Regions from separate parts of the Bacillus sp. LJBS17 genome, predicted to be linked through region 2. Evidence: riboswitches for the same ligand, from Rfam matches in the RefSeq annotation. Region 2 holds a riboswitch; the other holds the start of a gene.
What was found. A riboswitch is a leader RNA that binds a small molecule or an ion and turns the genes downstream of it on or off. The one in region 2 is predicted to bind S-adenosylmethionine.
Positions count from the first base shown of each region.

Region 1: another riboswitch for S-adenosylmethionine. It lies ahead of metK (methionine adenosyltransferase); the one in region 2 lies ahead of KXZ66_RS05920 (bifunctional homocysteine S-methyltransferase/methylenetetrahydrofolate reductase).

Region 1 is NZ_CP079759.1:3,031,156-3,038,566, reverse strand. It holds gene KXZ66_RS15680 (alpha/beta hydrolase family protein) at 1-541, shown strand, start outside; gene KXZ66_RS15675 (DUF2584 domain-containing protein) at 593-835, shown strand; gene pckA (phosphoenolpyruvate carboxykinase (ATP)) at 874-2,457, opposite strand; SAM riboswitch class I at 2,654-2,792, shown strand; gene metK (methionine adenosyltransferase) at 2,960-4,162, shown strand; gene asnB (asparagine synthase (glutamine-hydrolyzing)) at 4,312-6,210, shown strand; gene alaP (alanine permease AlaP) at 6,346-7,411, shown strand, end outside.
Region 2 is NZ_CP079759.1:1,156,073-1,163,483, reverse strand. It holds gene KXZ66_RS05930 (CvfB family protein) at 1-749, opposite strand, end outside; gene KXZ66_RS05925 (YajQ family cyclic di-GMP-binding protein) at 848-1,339, shown strand; SAM riboswitch class I at 1,446-1,563, shown strand; gene KXZ66_RS05920 (bifunctional homocysteine S-methyltransferase/methylenetetrahydrofolate reductase) at 1,653-3,491, shown strand; gene KXZ66_RS05915 (GNAT family N-acetyltransferase) at 3,582-4,031, shown strand; gene KXZ66_RS05910 (GNAT family N-acetyltransferase) at 4,037-4,885, shown strand; gene KXZ66_RS05905 (MFS transporter) at 4,997-6,265, shown strand; gene KXZ66_RS05900 (mandelate racemase/muconate lactonizing enzyme family protein) at 6,274-7,389, shown strand.

The DNA of each region.
Region 1 (7,411 bases), 1.9 Mb from region 2:
CAGAGGAAATCAAGGAGGAGAAGGCAATGAGGATTTTGCAGGAGAAGACAGGGAGGATGCATTTTCTGCTTTTCGCCTGCTTCAGCAGCACCCAAATGTCAAGAAGGATAGAATCCACATCTTCGGTTTTTCCCGCGGCGGAATTATGGGAATGCTCACTGCGATCGAAATGGGCGGGCAGGCAGCTTCATTTGTTTCCTGGGGAGGCGTCAGTGATATGATTCTTACATACGAGGAGCGGCAGGATTTGCGGCGAATGATGAAAAGAGTCATCGGCGGAACACCGAAAAAGGTGCCTGAGGAATATCAATGGAGGACACCGTTTGACCAAGTAAATAAAATTCAGGCACCCGTGCTGTTAATCCATGGAGAAAAAGACCAAAATGTTTCGATTCAGCATTCCTATTTATTTGAAGAGAAGCTAAAACAACTGCATAAGCCGGTGGAGACGTGGTACTACAGTACATTCACACATTATTTCCCGCCAAAAGAAAACCGGCGTATCGTGCGGCAGCTCACACAATGGATGAAAAACCGCTGACAGTGAAATATGTTATGATAAAGAAAAAAGAGAACGAAAGGGGATTTCACTTTGGGAATGCCTGTTGAATTTAATACACTGATTGTGACAAAAGGAAAAGAAGTTCGCATAGATGAAAATATATTCACGTTAGAGAAGGACGGATACCGAGTATATCCGATGGAGATTCCAATGGATGTACGCAAAACAAAGTTTGGCGAAAAGTCAGGCACAGCTGAAGTGCAGAAGCTTCAATGGGAAGAAGGCCGGACCATCATTACATACAAGCTGACTTCTTTGCATTCCGTCAATTAAAACAAGCCAAGAGCATAATTGCTCTTGGCTTTTGTTTTTTATACGAGAGGGCCGCCTGCCTGGGCGATGGCATCGGTATGTGCGAACTTTTTAAAGTTCTCTTTGAATTCATTTGCAAGGTAGACTGCTTTTTCTTTGTATTCTTCCTTGTTGGTCCACGTATTTTCAGGCTGAAGGATATGATCAGGAACGCCAGGAACATGTGCCGGAATGTGCAGGCCGAAAATATCGTCAGTTATCATTTCAGCATCCTCTAATTTACCTTCAATCGCTGCTTTGACCATTGCTCTAGTGTAAGAAAGCTTCATTCGTTCGCCTGTGCCGTAGCCGCCCCCGGTCCAGCCGGTATTGACTAAGAAAACGTCTGCGCCGTGTTCATCGATCTTTTTGCCGAGCATCTCAGCATAGACGTGAGCAGGAAGCGGCAGGAAAGGTGAGCCGAAGCATGTAGAGAACGTCGTTTCAGGAGACGTGACACCACGTTCGGTTCCGGCGAGCTTACTCGTGTAACCGCTCAAGAAATGGTACATCGCCTGCTCCTTCGTTAGTTTGCTGATCGGCGGCAGGACTCCGAATGCATCAGCCGTCAAAAATACAATTGCTGACGGATGGCCGGCCATGCTTGGAGTCACGATGTTGTCAATCATATGAATCGGGTAAGCTGCCCGCGTGTTTTCAGTATAGAAGGAATCATCATAATTGGCTTCGCGTGTATCTTCGTCAACAACGACATTTTCGAGAACAGACCCGAAACGGATCGCGTTAAAGATTTGCGGCTCCTTTTCCTCGCTTAAATGAATGCACTTAGCGTAGCACCCGCCTTCAATATTAAAGACACCTGTATCAGACCAGCCATGTTCATCGTCACCGATCAGCTTGCGGTCAGCATCTGCCGACAGGGTGGTCTTGCCTGTTCCTGACAGTCCGAAGAAAAGGGCGACATCGCCTTTTTCACCGACATTGGCGGAGCAGTGCATAGATAAAATATCTCTTTCAGGCAGCAGGAAATTCATAATGGAGAAAATGGACTTCTTCATTTCACCGGCATACTCAGTTCCGCCGATTAAAATTGTCCGCTTTTCGAAAGAGACAATAATAAACGTTTCGGAATGAGTGCCGTCTGTTTTTGGATCCGCTTTGAAATGCGGAGCAGAAAGAATGGTGAACGGCTGCTCAACTGTTTTCTTATCATTTCCTTCCGGACGGATAAACAGCTGCCGCGCAAATAAATTGTGCCATGCGAACTCATTTACGACAGTGATCGGCAGCCTGTATTTCTCGTCTGCTCCGGCAAATCCTTCGAAAACAAACAGCTCATCTCGCTCCTTTAAATAGCTGACAACTTTCGTGTACAGCCGCTCAAACGCTTCTTCTGAAATCGGCTGATTCACCGGGCCCCAATCGATCTTATTTTTCGTGCTTTCTTCCTCCACGATGAATTTATCTTTAGGTGAGCGTCCTGTGTAAGCGCCTGTAGTCGCACGAACAGCACCTGTGGATGTTAAAATGCCTTCGTTTCGGGAGAGGACTTTTTCTGTTAGCTGTGCTGCAGATAAATTATGACGCACATTTGGACATGTTAATAAGGCTTGTAAATCAGCGGTCAAATCAACTGAGTTCATATGAAACCTTCCTTTATCGTTTTTTGTGTTTTGCTAATTGTGAATTAGTATAACATATATTTTCAAATAGTCTATACTATTTATTATTTTTTGTGTGTGCATTTCCATTGTTTTCCCTCAATATAGGTGCCTATTTCTTCTGAATCATATTGACATTGCAAACCCTTTTACGATAAGATATTTCATTGAGCGGATACTCTTATCCCGAGCTGGCGGAGGGACAGGCCCTATGAAGCCCAGCAACCGGTTTCTCTGTTATTTATTATGTTCAACTGAGTGAGACAACCAAGGTGCTAACCTGTTGCAAGGTTGTATGATTCCTTGAGCGATAAGAGTGAAAGGCACAAAGACCAAACCCTTTCCTCGATGGAAAAGGTTTTTTTATTTCATAAATATGCCAATTAACATTCTCTAATATAACTGTACATTGTATAAGAGGGAGCGAGTTCCGTATCATATATACAAGGTCTTTCGGGAGGCCTTGTGCAGGAGGAAGCAAATCATGAGTAAAAATCGTCGTTTATTTACATCAGAATCTGTTACGGAGGGGCATCCGGATAAAATCTGTGACCAGATTTCTGACAGCATTTTAGATGAAATTTTAAAGAAAGACCCTAACGCGCGTGTTGCTTGTGAAACATCTGTGACAACAGGTTTGGTTCTTGTAAGCGGAGAGATCACAACTTCTACGTATGTTGACATTCCGAAAACGGTTCGCCAAACCATTAAAGAAATCGGATACACACGTGCAAAATACGGATTTGATGCGGAAACTTGTGCGGTTTTAACATCAATTGATGAGCAGTCTGCTGATATCGCGATGGGCGTAGACCAAGCGCTTGAAGCCCGTGAAGGCACAATGAGCGACGAAGAAATTGAAGCGATTGGTGCGGGTGACCAAGGATTAATGTTCGGTTATGCGTGCAACGAAACGAAAGAGCTTATGCCTCTTCCAATTTCACTTGCCCATAAATTAGCCCGCCGCCTAAGTGAAGTCCGTAAAGAAGATATTCTTCCGTACCTTCGCCCTGACGGCAAAACACAGGTAACGGTTGAGTACGATGAAAATAACAAACCAGTCCGCATTGACGCGATTGTTATTTCAACTCAGCATCATCCTGAAATTACACTTGAGCAAATTCAGCGCAACATTAAAGAACATGTCATCAATCCGGTTGTTCCTGAAGAGCTGATTGATGAAGAAACAAAATATTTCATCAACCCTACAGGACGTTTCGTAATCGGAGGCCCTCAAGGGGATGCGGGACTTACAGGACGCAAAATCATCGTTGATACGTACGGCGGCTATGCACGCCACGGCGGAGGCGCGTTCTCAGGTAAGGACGCGACGAAGGTAGACCGTTCTGCAGCTTATGCGGCAAGATACGTTGCGAAAAACATCGTTGCGGCTGAGCTTGCTGATTCTTGCGAAGTACAGCTTGCTTACGCGATCGGTGTTGCACAGCCTGTGTCAATCTCAATCAACACATTCGGTTCAGGAAAAGCTTCTGAGGAAAAACTGATTGAAGTTGTTCGCAATAACTTTGATTTACGACCTGCCGGCATTATCAAAATGCTTGATTTGCGCCGTCCGATCTACAAACAAACTGCTGCGTACGGCCACTTTGGACGTCACGATGTTGACCTTCCATGGGAGCGCACAGACAAAGCGGAGCAGCTGCGTAAAGAAGCGTTAGGAGAATAATTTTATAGCCGCTTACTGGTTAAGCGGCTTTCCCTTTTTTATCGTTGTATTCATGTTTATTTTTTTACATAACTGTGAAACCAAATACTATTCACAGCGTCTATAAATAGGGGTTCAATGATGACAATTTTAATTATGGAGGCAATACTATGTGTGGATTTGTCGGGGTTTTTAACAAGCATCCGTTAGCTCAAACCGCTGATCAAGAAGAACTAATCAAACAAATGAACCAAATGATCGTTCACCGCGGTCCTGACAGTGATGGATATTTCCATGATGAGCACGTCGGCTTCGGATTCAGACGGCTCAGCATTATTGATGTAGAAAATGGCGGACAGCCTTTATCATATGAAGATGAAACATATTGGATTATCTTTAACGGAGAAATCTATAACTATATTGAACTGAGAGAAGAGCTTGAAGCAAAGGGGTACACATTCAACACGGATTCGGACACAGAGGTTCTTCTTGCGACTTACCGTCACTATAAAGAAGAAGCGGCGTCCAAACTGCGCGGTATGTTTGCCTTTCTGATTTGGAATAAAAACGATCATGTGCTTTATGGGGCAAGAGATCCATTCGGCATTAAACCGTTGTACTACACAACGATCAATGATCAGGTTTATTTTGCCTCAGAGAGAAAAAGTTTAATGGTTGCTCAGAATGATATTGAAATAGATAAAGAGGCATTGCAGCAGTACATGTCTTTCCAATTTGTTCCTGAACCAAGCACGCTTGATGCCCATGTGAAAAAAGTAGAGCCGGGTTCACAATTCACAATCCGCCCGGACGGCGATATCACATTCAAAACGTATTTCAAAGCGAACTTCAAGCCGGTTCAGACTGAAGAAGACAAGCTTGTGAAAGAAGTCCGAGACGCGATCTATGACTCTGTAAACGTTCATATGAGAAGTGACGTTCCTGTCGGTTCGTTTCTGTCTGGCGGGATTGATTCTTCCTTTATTGTGTCTGTTGCGAAGGAATTTCATCCAAGCTTAAAAACATTCTCTGTCGGCTTTGAACAGCAGGGCTTCAGTGAGGTTGATGTAGCGAAAGAAACGGCAGCGGCGCTGGGCATCGAAAATATCAGCAAAGTCATTTCGCCTGAGGAATACATGAATGAGCTTCCGAAGATCGTATGGCATTTTGATGACCCGCTAGCTGACCCGGCAGCGATTCCGTTGTACTTTGTTGCAAAAGAAGCGAAAAAACATGTTACGGTTGCTTTATCAGGTGAAGGAGCGGATGAGCTCTTCGGCGGATATAACATTTACCGTGAACCGCTTTCGCTTAAACCGTTTGAACGGATTCCGTCCGGCTTGAAAAAGATGCTTCTGCACGTTGCTGCCGTTATGCCTGAAGGTATGAGAGGAAAGAGCCTGCTTGAGCGCGGCTGTACTCCGCTTCAAGATCGTTATATCGGTAACGCGAAAATCTTTGAAGAGTCTGTCAAAAAGCAGCTGTTGAAGCATTATAATCCGAACCTTTCATATCGCGATGTGACGAAGACTTACTTTACGGAAAGCAGCTCGTACAGCGATATCAATAAAATGCAGTATGTCGATATCCACACTTGGATGCGCGGCGACATTTTGTTAAAGGCGGATAAAATGACGATGGCGAATTCTTTGGAACTGCGTGTGCCGTTCTTGGATAAAGTCGTATTCGACGTCGCTTCAAAAATTCCTGATGAGCTGAAAACGAAGAACGGCACGACGAAGTATCTTCTTCGCAAAGCCGCTGAAGGAATTGTGCCTGAGCATGTATTAAACCGCAAAAAGCTCGGTTTCCCTGTACCGATCCGTCATTGGCTGAAAAACGAAATGAACGAATGGGTGCGGAATATTATTCAGGAAAGCCAAACGGATGCTTATATCCATAAGGATTATGTCCTTCAGCTTCTTGAAGACCATTGTGCGGACAAGGCTGATAACAGCCGTAAAATCTGGACTGTACTGATCTTTATGATCTGGCACAGCATCAATATTGAAAAACGGTATATGCCTGAAGAGCTGAGCCATCAGCCTAAAGAAGTCATCTTTGTGTAACAGACAACAAGGCTTTCGAGTAGTCGAAAGCCTTGTTGTTATCCTTTTATTTCTCCATCATCATTGATTTACCCAATCCGTACGGAATATTCAGAAAAATGATATAATGATATTTTTTTCTAGGGGAGAAGAAGCATGCAAAAACAAAAACAAGAGCTGCACCGCGGACTCGAAGAAAGGCATATTTCTTTAATGTCTTTAGGAGCTGCTATAGGAGTAGGGTTGTTCCTCGGCTCCGCATCAGCTATTCAATTAGCAGGGCCTGGTATTTTGGTAGCGTATGCCGCAAGCGGCCTGGTCATGTTTTTTATTATGAGAGCGCTTGGGGAAATGGCCATTCAAAAACCGGTCGCAGGCTCCTTCAGCAGGTATGCGCGTGATTATTTGGGACCGCTTGCAGGCTATTTAACAGGGTGGAACTACTGGTTTTTATGGGTTGTCACCTGTATGGCCGAAATTACTGCTGTCGGTATCTATATGGGGTTCTGGTTTCCTGACGTGCCAAACTGGATTTGGGCGTTATCGGCACTGGTCATTATGACGGGTGTTAATTTCCTGGCTGTCAAAGCTTACGGTGAGTTGGAATTTTGGTTCGCATTGATTAAAATTGTTGCGATCTTATCCATGATTGCTGTCGGTTTATTGATGATTATTGCAGGAGTCGGCAATGGGGGCATTGCCACTGGAATCAGCAATTTGTGGAACAACGGAGGATTTTTCCCTCATGGTTTAAAAGGGGTTCTATTGTCTCTTCAAATGGTCATGTTCGCCTATTTAGGGATTGAAATGATCGGGGTGACGGCTGGCGAAGTAAAAAACCCGCAAAAATCGTTAGCCAAAGCAATCGATACAGTATTTTGGAGGATTTTGATTTTTTATGTAGGCGCTTTATTTGTCATTATGTCTATTTATCCGTGGCAGGAAATTGGCTCTCAAGGAAGCCCATTTGTTCTCACATTTCAAAAAGTGGGCATTCCATCGGCGGCAGGTATCATTAACTTTGTCGTGTTGACTGCCGCGCTGTCTTCATGCAACAGCGGTATTTTCAGCACAGGACGGATGCTGTTTAACTTGGCGGAACAGAAAGAGGCGCCACAAGCATACGGTCAGCTGACGAAAGGCGGCATCCCGGGTAAAGCTGTTCTGGCTTCAGCGGGGGCTTTATTAGTCGGAGTGCTGTTAAACTATGTTGTCCCTGCGA
Region 2 (7,411 bases):
CCGTTTCTCGTTCTCATATACGTTAGAATGCACTCAGCATCAACTGACATTGCATCCTGTTTTCTTGGAAGCAGCGACAAGTTGACTGAACCGTCTTCTTTCACTTGAATCACCCGGCCTGTGACTCTTGAACCGAGTCTTGGCTCCTCTTTTCTTTCTGACGGGTGAATAAAACAGCGGATACCGTCATCCGTGATCACGAATGAACCCGATGCGATCAGCCTGTACACCGTACCTGTCAGCTCTTTATTCATCAGATCTTCTGAAGCGTCGGTAAACAGTTCGCTGATGATATCTTCCGGCGCTGGTTTCGCAAACATGCGCCCCCGGTTCGTCACCTTCAGCATACAGTAAAGTTTGTCCCCTTTTTGCGGCCAGACATCTTCGTACGGCGGCAAATGCTCAGTTGCGACTAGTGCGTCCTTCGATAAACCGACATCAACGAAAACGCCCATATCTTCCACTTTATCCACCACTTCAACCCAGCCATATTCATCCGCGCTGATGACCGGAATTTTCATCGTGGCCGCAAGCCTTTCCTGCTGGTCTACGTATATAAAGACTTCTACTTCGTCTCTGTCCTCGATATCCTCAGTCATTTCACTGTTATGTAAGAGAATCGTATCTTCCCCATCGGTTAAAAAGTAACCGAAGTCGGTTTGGTGATCTATACTCAAGGTTAATTGCTGCCCTGGTCTCATGCTATCGTCCTTCCTGTTCCGCTTATTCTCTGCGGATTTTGTTAACATTTTTTCCAATCATCACAAATTGATTCTTTGTTCTGTTGGAAGTTTCTCTTTATTCTACTATAATCAACACATAAGTTAAATGTTATGGAGGTTTTCATATGGCAAAAGAAAGCTCATTTGATATTGTATCCAAGGTGGAATTGCCTGAAGTGCAAAACGCAATCCAAATCGCACTGAAGGAAATCAGTACCCGATACGACTTTAAAGGCAGCAAAAGTGACATTTCTTTAGATAAAGAGGAGCTGGTCCTCGTTTCTGATGACGACTTCAAATTAAGCCAGCTGAAAGATGTGCTGGTCAGCAAATTGATTAAACGAAACGTACCGACAAAAAACATTGAGTACGGCAAGGTTGAAAACGCGTCAGGCGGAACGGTGCGCCAGCGTGCAAAGCTTGTTCAAGGCATTGACAAGGACAACGCAAAAAAAATCAATACGATCATCAAAAACTCCGGACTGAAAGTAAAGTCTCAGGTGCAGGATGATCAAGTGCGTGTCACCGGAAAAAACAAAGATGACCTGCAGCAGATTATCTCAGCTGTGCGGGGAGCAGACCTGCCAATTGACGTTCAATTTATAAATTTCAGATAAATTTTCTGATTCCTATTGATTATTGTCTTTATTTTCGGTAAATTTGGAGAAAGGGAAAAACGCCAGGTATCTTTTGGCACTTCCTGACACGAAAATTTCATATCCGTTCTTATCAAGAGAAGCAGAGGGACTGGCCCGACGAAGCTTCAGCAACCGGTGTAATGGCGATCAGCCATGACCAAGGTGCTAAATCCAGCAAGCTCGAACAGCTTGGAAGATAAGAAGAGACAAAATCACTGACAAAGTCTTCTTCTTAAGAGGACTTTTTTTATTTCTCTTTTTTCCTTGCTGACGTGAATAAAGGAGGCAGACAATGGGACTTTTAGAAGATTTGCAAAGACAGGTGTTAATCGGTGACGGCGCCATGGGGACACTCCTCTACTCCTATGGCATTGACAGGTGTTTTGAGGAGCTCAATATTTCAAAGCCGGAGGAAATTCAGCGCATACATAAAGCGTATGTTGAAGCGGGAGCCAACATTATTCAAACGAATACGTACGGGGCCAACTATATTAAATTATCCAGACACGGTCTTGAGGATGACATCAAAAAAATGAATCAGGAGGCCGTAAAGATTGCGCGGGCTTCAGCAGGCGATGCATACGTGCTTGGAACGATGGGCGGCATACGGACATTTAATAAAAACGCGTACAGTCTTGACGAAATTAAGCGCAGCTTCCGCGAGCAGTTGTATCTGCTGCTGCATGAAGAGCCGGATGGCTTGCTGTTAGAAACATATTATGATTTGGAAGAAGCCCGTGAAGTGCTGAAAATCGCGCGCAAAGAGACTGATCTTCCGATTATGCTCAATGTCTCCATGCACGAGCAAGGCGTATTGCAGGACGGAACACCGCTTTCTGACGCATTGCGATCGATTGCGGATCTCGGGGCTGATATCGTCGGCATTAACTGCCGGCTCGGGCCTTATCACATGATTGAAGCGCTCAGCGAAGTGCCGATTTTTGATGACGTATTCTTATCCGTTTATCCGAACAGCAGTCTTCCTTCGCTTGAAGAGGGACGGCTCGTCTATGAAACAGACGACACGTATTTTCAAAACAGCGCGTCAGAATTCCGAAAGCAAGGCGCGCGGATTATCGGCGGCTGCTGCGGCACAACGCCGAATCACATCAGGGCGATGGCGGAAGCAGTTGGCGGGCTGGTTCCGATTACGGAAAAAGAAGTCAAAACCCGGGCCAAAGAATTCATTTCTGTTCATCACGAGCGAACCGAGCCCGGCCTGGATGAGATCGCAGCGAAAAAACGCTCTATTATCGTAGAGCTGGATCCGCCGAAAAAACTGAGCTTTGACAAATTTCTGTCCGCTGCTGCTGAATTAAAAGAAGCGGGAATCGATGCCCTGACACTCGCCGACAATTCTCTGGCGACCCCGCGGATCAGCAATGTTGCCTGCGGCGCTCTCATCAAGCAACAGCTCGATATGCGTTCCCTTGTCCATATTACGTGCCGTGACCGTAACATTATCGGCTTACAGTCACATTTAATGGGCCTTGATACGTTAGGGCTGAATGACGTGCTTGCTATTACAGGTGACCCTTCTAAAATCGGGGATTTTCCTGGTGCGACGTCTGTATATGATTTAACATCTTTTGATTTAATCAGGCTGATCAAACAATTCAATGAAGGTCTGTCTCTGTCTGGAAAACCGCTCGGCAAGAAAACGAATTTCTCAGTTGCCGCCGCATTTAATCCTAACGTCCGCCATCTGGATAAAGCGGTAAAACGGCTTGAGAAAAAAATAGATTGCGGCGCAGATTATTTTGTTTCTCAGCCTGTCTATTCCGAGCAGCAGCTTGTCGATATCCATAACGAAACAAAACATCTGAAGACGCCGATCTATATCGGCATCATGCCGCTGACAAGCAGCCGGAATGCCGAATTCATCCATAATGAAATTCCCGGCATTAAGCTGTCTGATACGATTCGAGAAAAAATGGCCCATGCCGGTGAAGATAAAGAAAAGCAAAAAGCGGAAGGCCTTGCAATTGCACGCTCCCTGCTGGATACGGCATGCGAGCTGTTTAACGGCATCTACTTGATAACGCCTTTCCTCAGATCTGACTTAACCGCTGAGCTCACTTCATATATTCAGCAAAAAGATGAGCAGCGCCAAAATATCTTTTTGCATTAATCCCTTAAAAGACTGTCTGATCCAATCGGGCGGTCTTTTTCAACGGGATTCGTGTTACGATATAGAAAAACAGTCATGAGGAGGAACATTATGCTCGAAGTCAAAACCATATCCGCGGAAGATACATATGAAATCCGGCACCGCATTCTGCGCCCCCATCAATCCATTGAACAATGCAAATATGAAGAGGATCATGCAAAAGGCTCCTTTCATCTCGGCGCGTTTTTTGAAGGGAAGCTGATCAGCATCGCTTCTTTTTCCCCGCAAAATCAGCCATTAATAACAGAATCCCCAGCATATCGGCTGAGAGGCATGGCAACGCTTGAAGGATATCGCGATCAAAAAGGCGGGAGCACGCTGATCAAACACGCGGAAGAGAAACTGGCAAAGAACGGCGTTCAGGCAGTCTGGTGCAATGCCAGAAGCCATGTGAAAGGCTACTATTCAAAGCTTGGGTGGGAAGTACTCGGCGAACCGTTTGAGATTCCCGGCATAGGCACTCATATCATCATGTATAAAAAACTCGAAACAAGCAGGTGATCTGTATGAGGATAATCGATAAGCTGATTAAGCTTCATGAAGAACATATCCCTAGTCTATTGCGGCTTTGCAGGCAAGCTGGGTGGCCGGATTACGGCGAACAAGAGCTGGCACTGCTTGTCCAGCAAGGACGCTTTTACGGCTATCAAAATGTCAGCGGTGATATTATTTCCTGCATCGGCTTGTTTTTGTTTGACCGGCTTGCTTCTATCGGCCTCGTGATCGTGGACAAAGAATATCAACGGCTCGGTCTCGGCCGGCGTATGGTAAACGCCTGTATCACCCAAGCGGGTGAAAACACCGCCATCAGGCTTTGCGCCACAAAAGAAGGTTTGCCGCTTTATGAAAAAGCAGGTTTTCATACGGCAGGTTCAGTGCGAAAGTACAGCTGTCACAGTTTTCAACCTTATACAAAAAAGCTTGATGCTGAACTGACATCCTTTAGAGAACAAGATTTTCACGACTTAATCGCGGCGGATCTGGAAGCCTTTGGCGGAGATCGATCAAATCTTTTGCAGCAGCTTATTTCTGCTTCATGCGAATGTATCATCGCCAGAAATCATGACGGACAGCTAATTGGCTACGGACTTTCTGTACAGACACCGGCCAATTTGAAATTCGGCCCTATCATCGCTGCATCATCAGATGTTGCAGCACAAATAATTAACAGGCTGGCGGCCGGCAAACAAGGGCCGATGCGAATCGATATACCGAGTGAACACACGTCTCTGCATGACAGCCTGATAGAAATGGGATTTCGTAAAGATGATGAACCTCCGCTTTTGTTTTATCAGAAAAAAGCGCCTATTCAAAATGGACACTTATATGCTTTGATTTCACAGGCTCTCGGTTAACCCTCTTTTTTCCCGAACAGGTATCTTCTGTTCGGTTTTTTGCTGTCTGATCGCTGAATAAACGAAGCCATCAGGGACATTCTAAGCAGAAGAAAAGGAGTGTGCTCTGAGATGGAATCATCAAAACAAAATAATGGAATGACGGTTGTAGCAATCGGTTCAATCCCTTTAATATTAACCCTAGGAAACTCGATGCTTATTCCGATTTTGCCAAAAATGAAATCTGAACTTCATTTATCACAATTTCAAGTCAGTCTCGTGATCACAGTATTTTCCTTGATTGCAGCATTTGCGATTCCGATTGTCGGTTATCTCGCAGACCGATTCTCAAGGAAAGTCATCATTATTCCCTGCTTAATTTTGTATGGTGCCGGCGGTTTGTTAGCCGGGTTTGCGGCAGGTTTTTTTGACAATGCCTATCCTTGGGTCATGGCAGGACGAGCGTTACAGGGAATCGGGGCAGCCGGAACCGGCCCAATTGCCATGGCACTGACGGGAGATCTGTTTAAAGGCGCCCAGGAGAGCAAGGTGCTCGGCCTTGTTGAAGCTTCAAACGGCATGGGGAAAGTGCTATCGCCGATCATTGGCTCGCTGATCGCCCTGCTTGTCTGGTATGGCGCGTTTTTTGCCTTTCCTGTGTTTTGTATCATTTCGATCGTACTGACTTGGATTTTTATTAAAGAAAAGAAAAAGGAAAAAGAACCGCCACCAATCGGAAAATATGCAAAAGGGCTGTTAAGTGTCTTTAAACACGAAGGCAGATGGCTGTTTACCGCTTATTTAGCCGGTGCGACCTGTTTGTTTACTTTATTCGGCATCCTGTTTTATCTCTCAGATGTTCTTGAAAAAACATACGACACCGACGGCGTGAAAAAAGGCTTGATTTTAGCGATCCCGCTTTTGGTTATGTGTGTGACGTCCTATACAACAGGAAGCAAAATCGGGCAAAAGCAATCGTTAATGAAAAAGCTGATCGTACTTGGATTGGCGTTCATGACCGTATCCTACGCGGCACTGTCATTCATTGAAAATCTTGTCCTTTTTATCAGTGTTCTTGTACTGAGCAGTATAGGCTCAGGTCTTGTCCTTCCTTGTGTGAACAGTTTTATTACCGGGGCTGTCGGCAAAGAAAGACGGGGATTTGTCACCTCGCTGTACGGCTCTGTACGTTTCTTAGGGGTAGCGATCGGTCCTCCGATTTTCGGCCGCCTGATGCAATGGTCCAGACCCGGCATGTTTTTAAGCATCGCGGGATTGACTCTCGTTGTCGGGATTCTTGTGATGATGCTCATCCATGTGAAGCAAAACAATGAAGAAACAAAAGAAAAAGAAGACCCTAAAATGGCTGGAAATCGGCTCCAGCCCGCTGAGGAAAGGTAGCACCCAGTGTGAAAATTGTACGGATTGAAACCTTTCCGCTATTTCACCGATTAGAAAAGCCATACGGAGATGCCAATGGGTTTAAACGATATCGGACTTGTTATCTCATCAGGATTATCACCGAAAGCGGGATAGACGGCTGGGGAGAATGCGTTGATTGGCTCCCTGCTCTCCATGTCGGTTTTACGAAGCGGATCATCCCGTTTCTATTAGGAAAACAGGCCGGCAGCCGCCTGTCATTAGTGCGCACGATTCAAAAATGGCACCAGCGGGCGGCCTCCGCTGTAAGCATGGCGCTGACAGAGATTGCAGCCAAAGCTGCGGATTGTTCGGTTTGCGAATTATGGGGCGGGCGATACAGAGAGGAGATTCCTGTGTACGCGTCTTTTCAATCGTACTCAGACTCCCCGCAATGGATCAGCCGCTCAGTCTCCAATGTTGAAGCCCAGTTGAAAAAAGGGTTTGAGCAAATCAAAGTCAAAATTGGCGGGGCTTCATTCAAGGAGGATGTCCGGCACATCAATGCGCTGCAGCATACAGCAGGCAGCTCCATTACGATGATTCTGGACGCAAACCAAAGCTACGATGCCGCTGCGGCTTTTAAATGGGAGCGCTATTTCTCCGAATGGACGAACATTGGCTGGCTTGAGGAGCCTTTGCCCTTTGATCACCCGCAGGATTACGCTATGCTTCGAAGCCGTTTGTCTGTTCCTGTTGCCGGTGGAGAAAACATGAAAGGCCCGGCGCAATATGTGCCTCTCCTTTCACAGCGCTGTTTGGATATCATTCAGCCCGATGTCATGCATGTCAACGGAATTGATGAGTTTCGGGACTGCCTCCAGCTCGCGCGTTATTTCGGCGTCAGAGCATCCGCCCATGCATATGACGGATCGCTCTCACGACTCTATGCTTTATTTGCACAAGCCTGTCTGCCCCCATGGTCTAAAATGAAGAACGATCACATTGAACCGATCGAGTGGGACGTCATGGAGAATCCTTTTACAGATCTCGTCAGCCTGCAGCCTTCAAAAGGAATGGTCCACATCCCGAAAGGAAAAGGCATTGGAACAGAGATCAATATGGAGATCGTCAATCGCTACAAGTGGGATGGCTCAGCATATTAAGCTGGGCCATTTCTTTATTTTG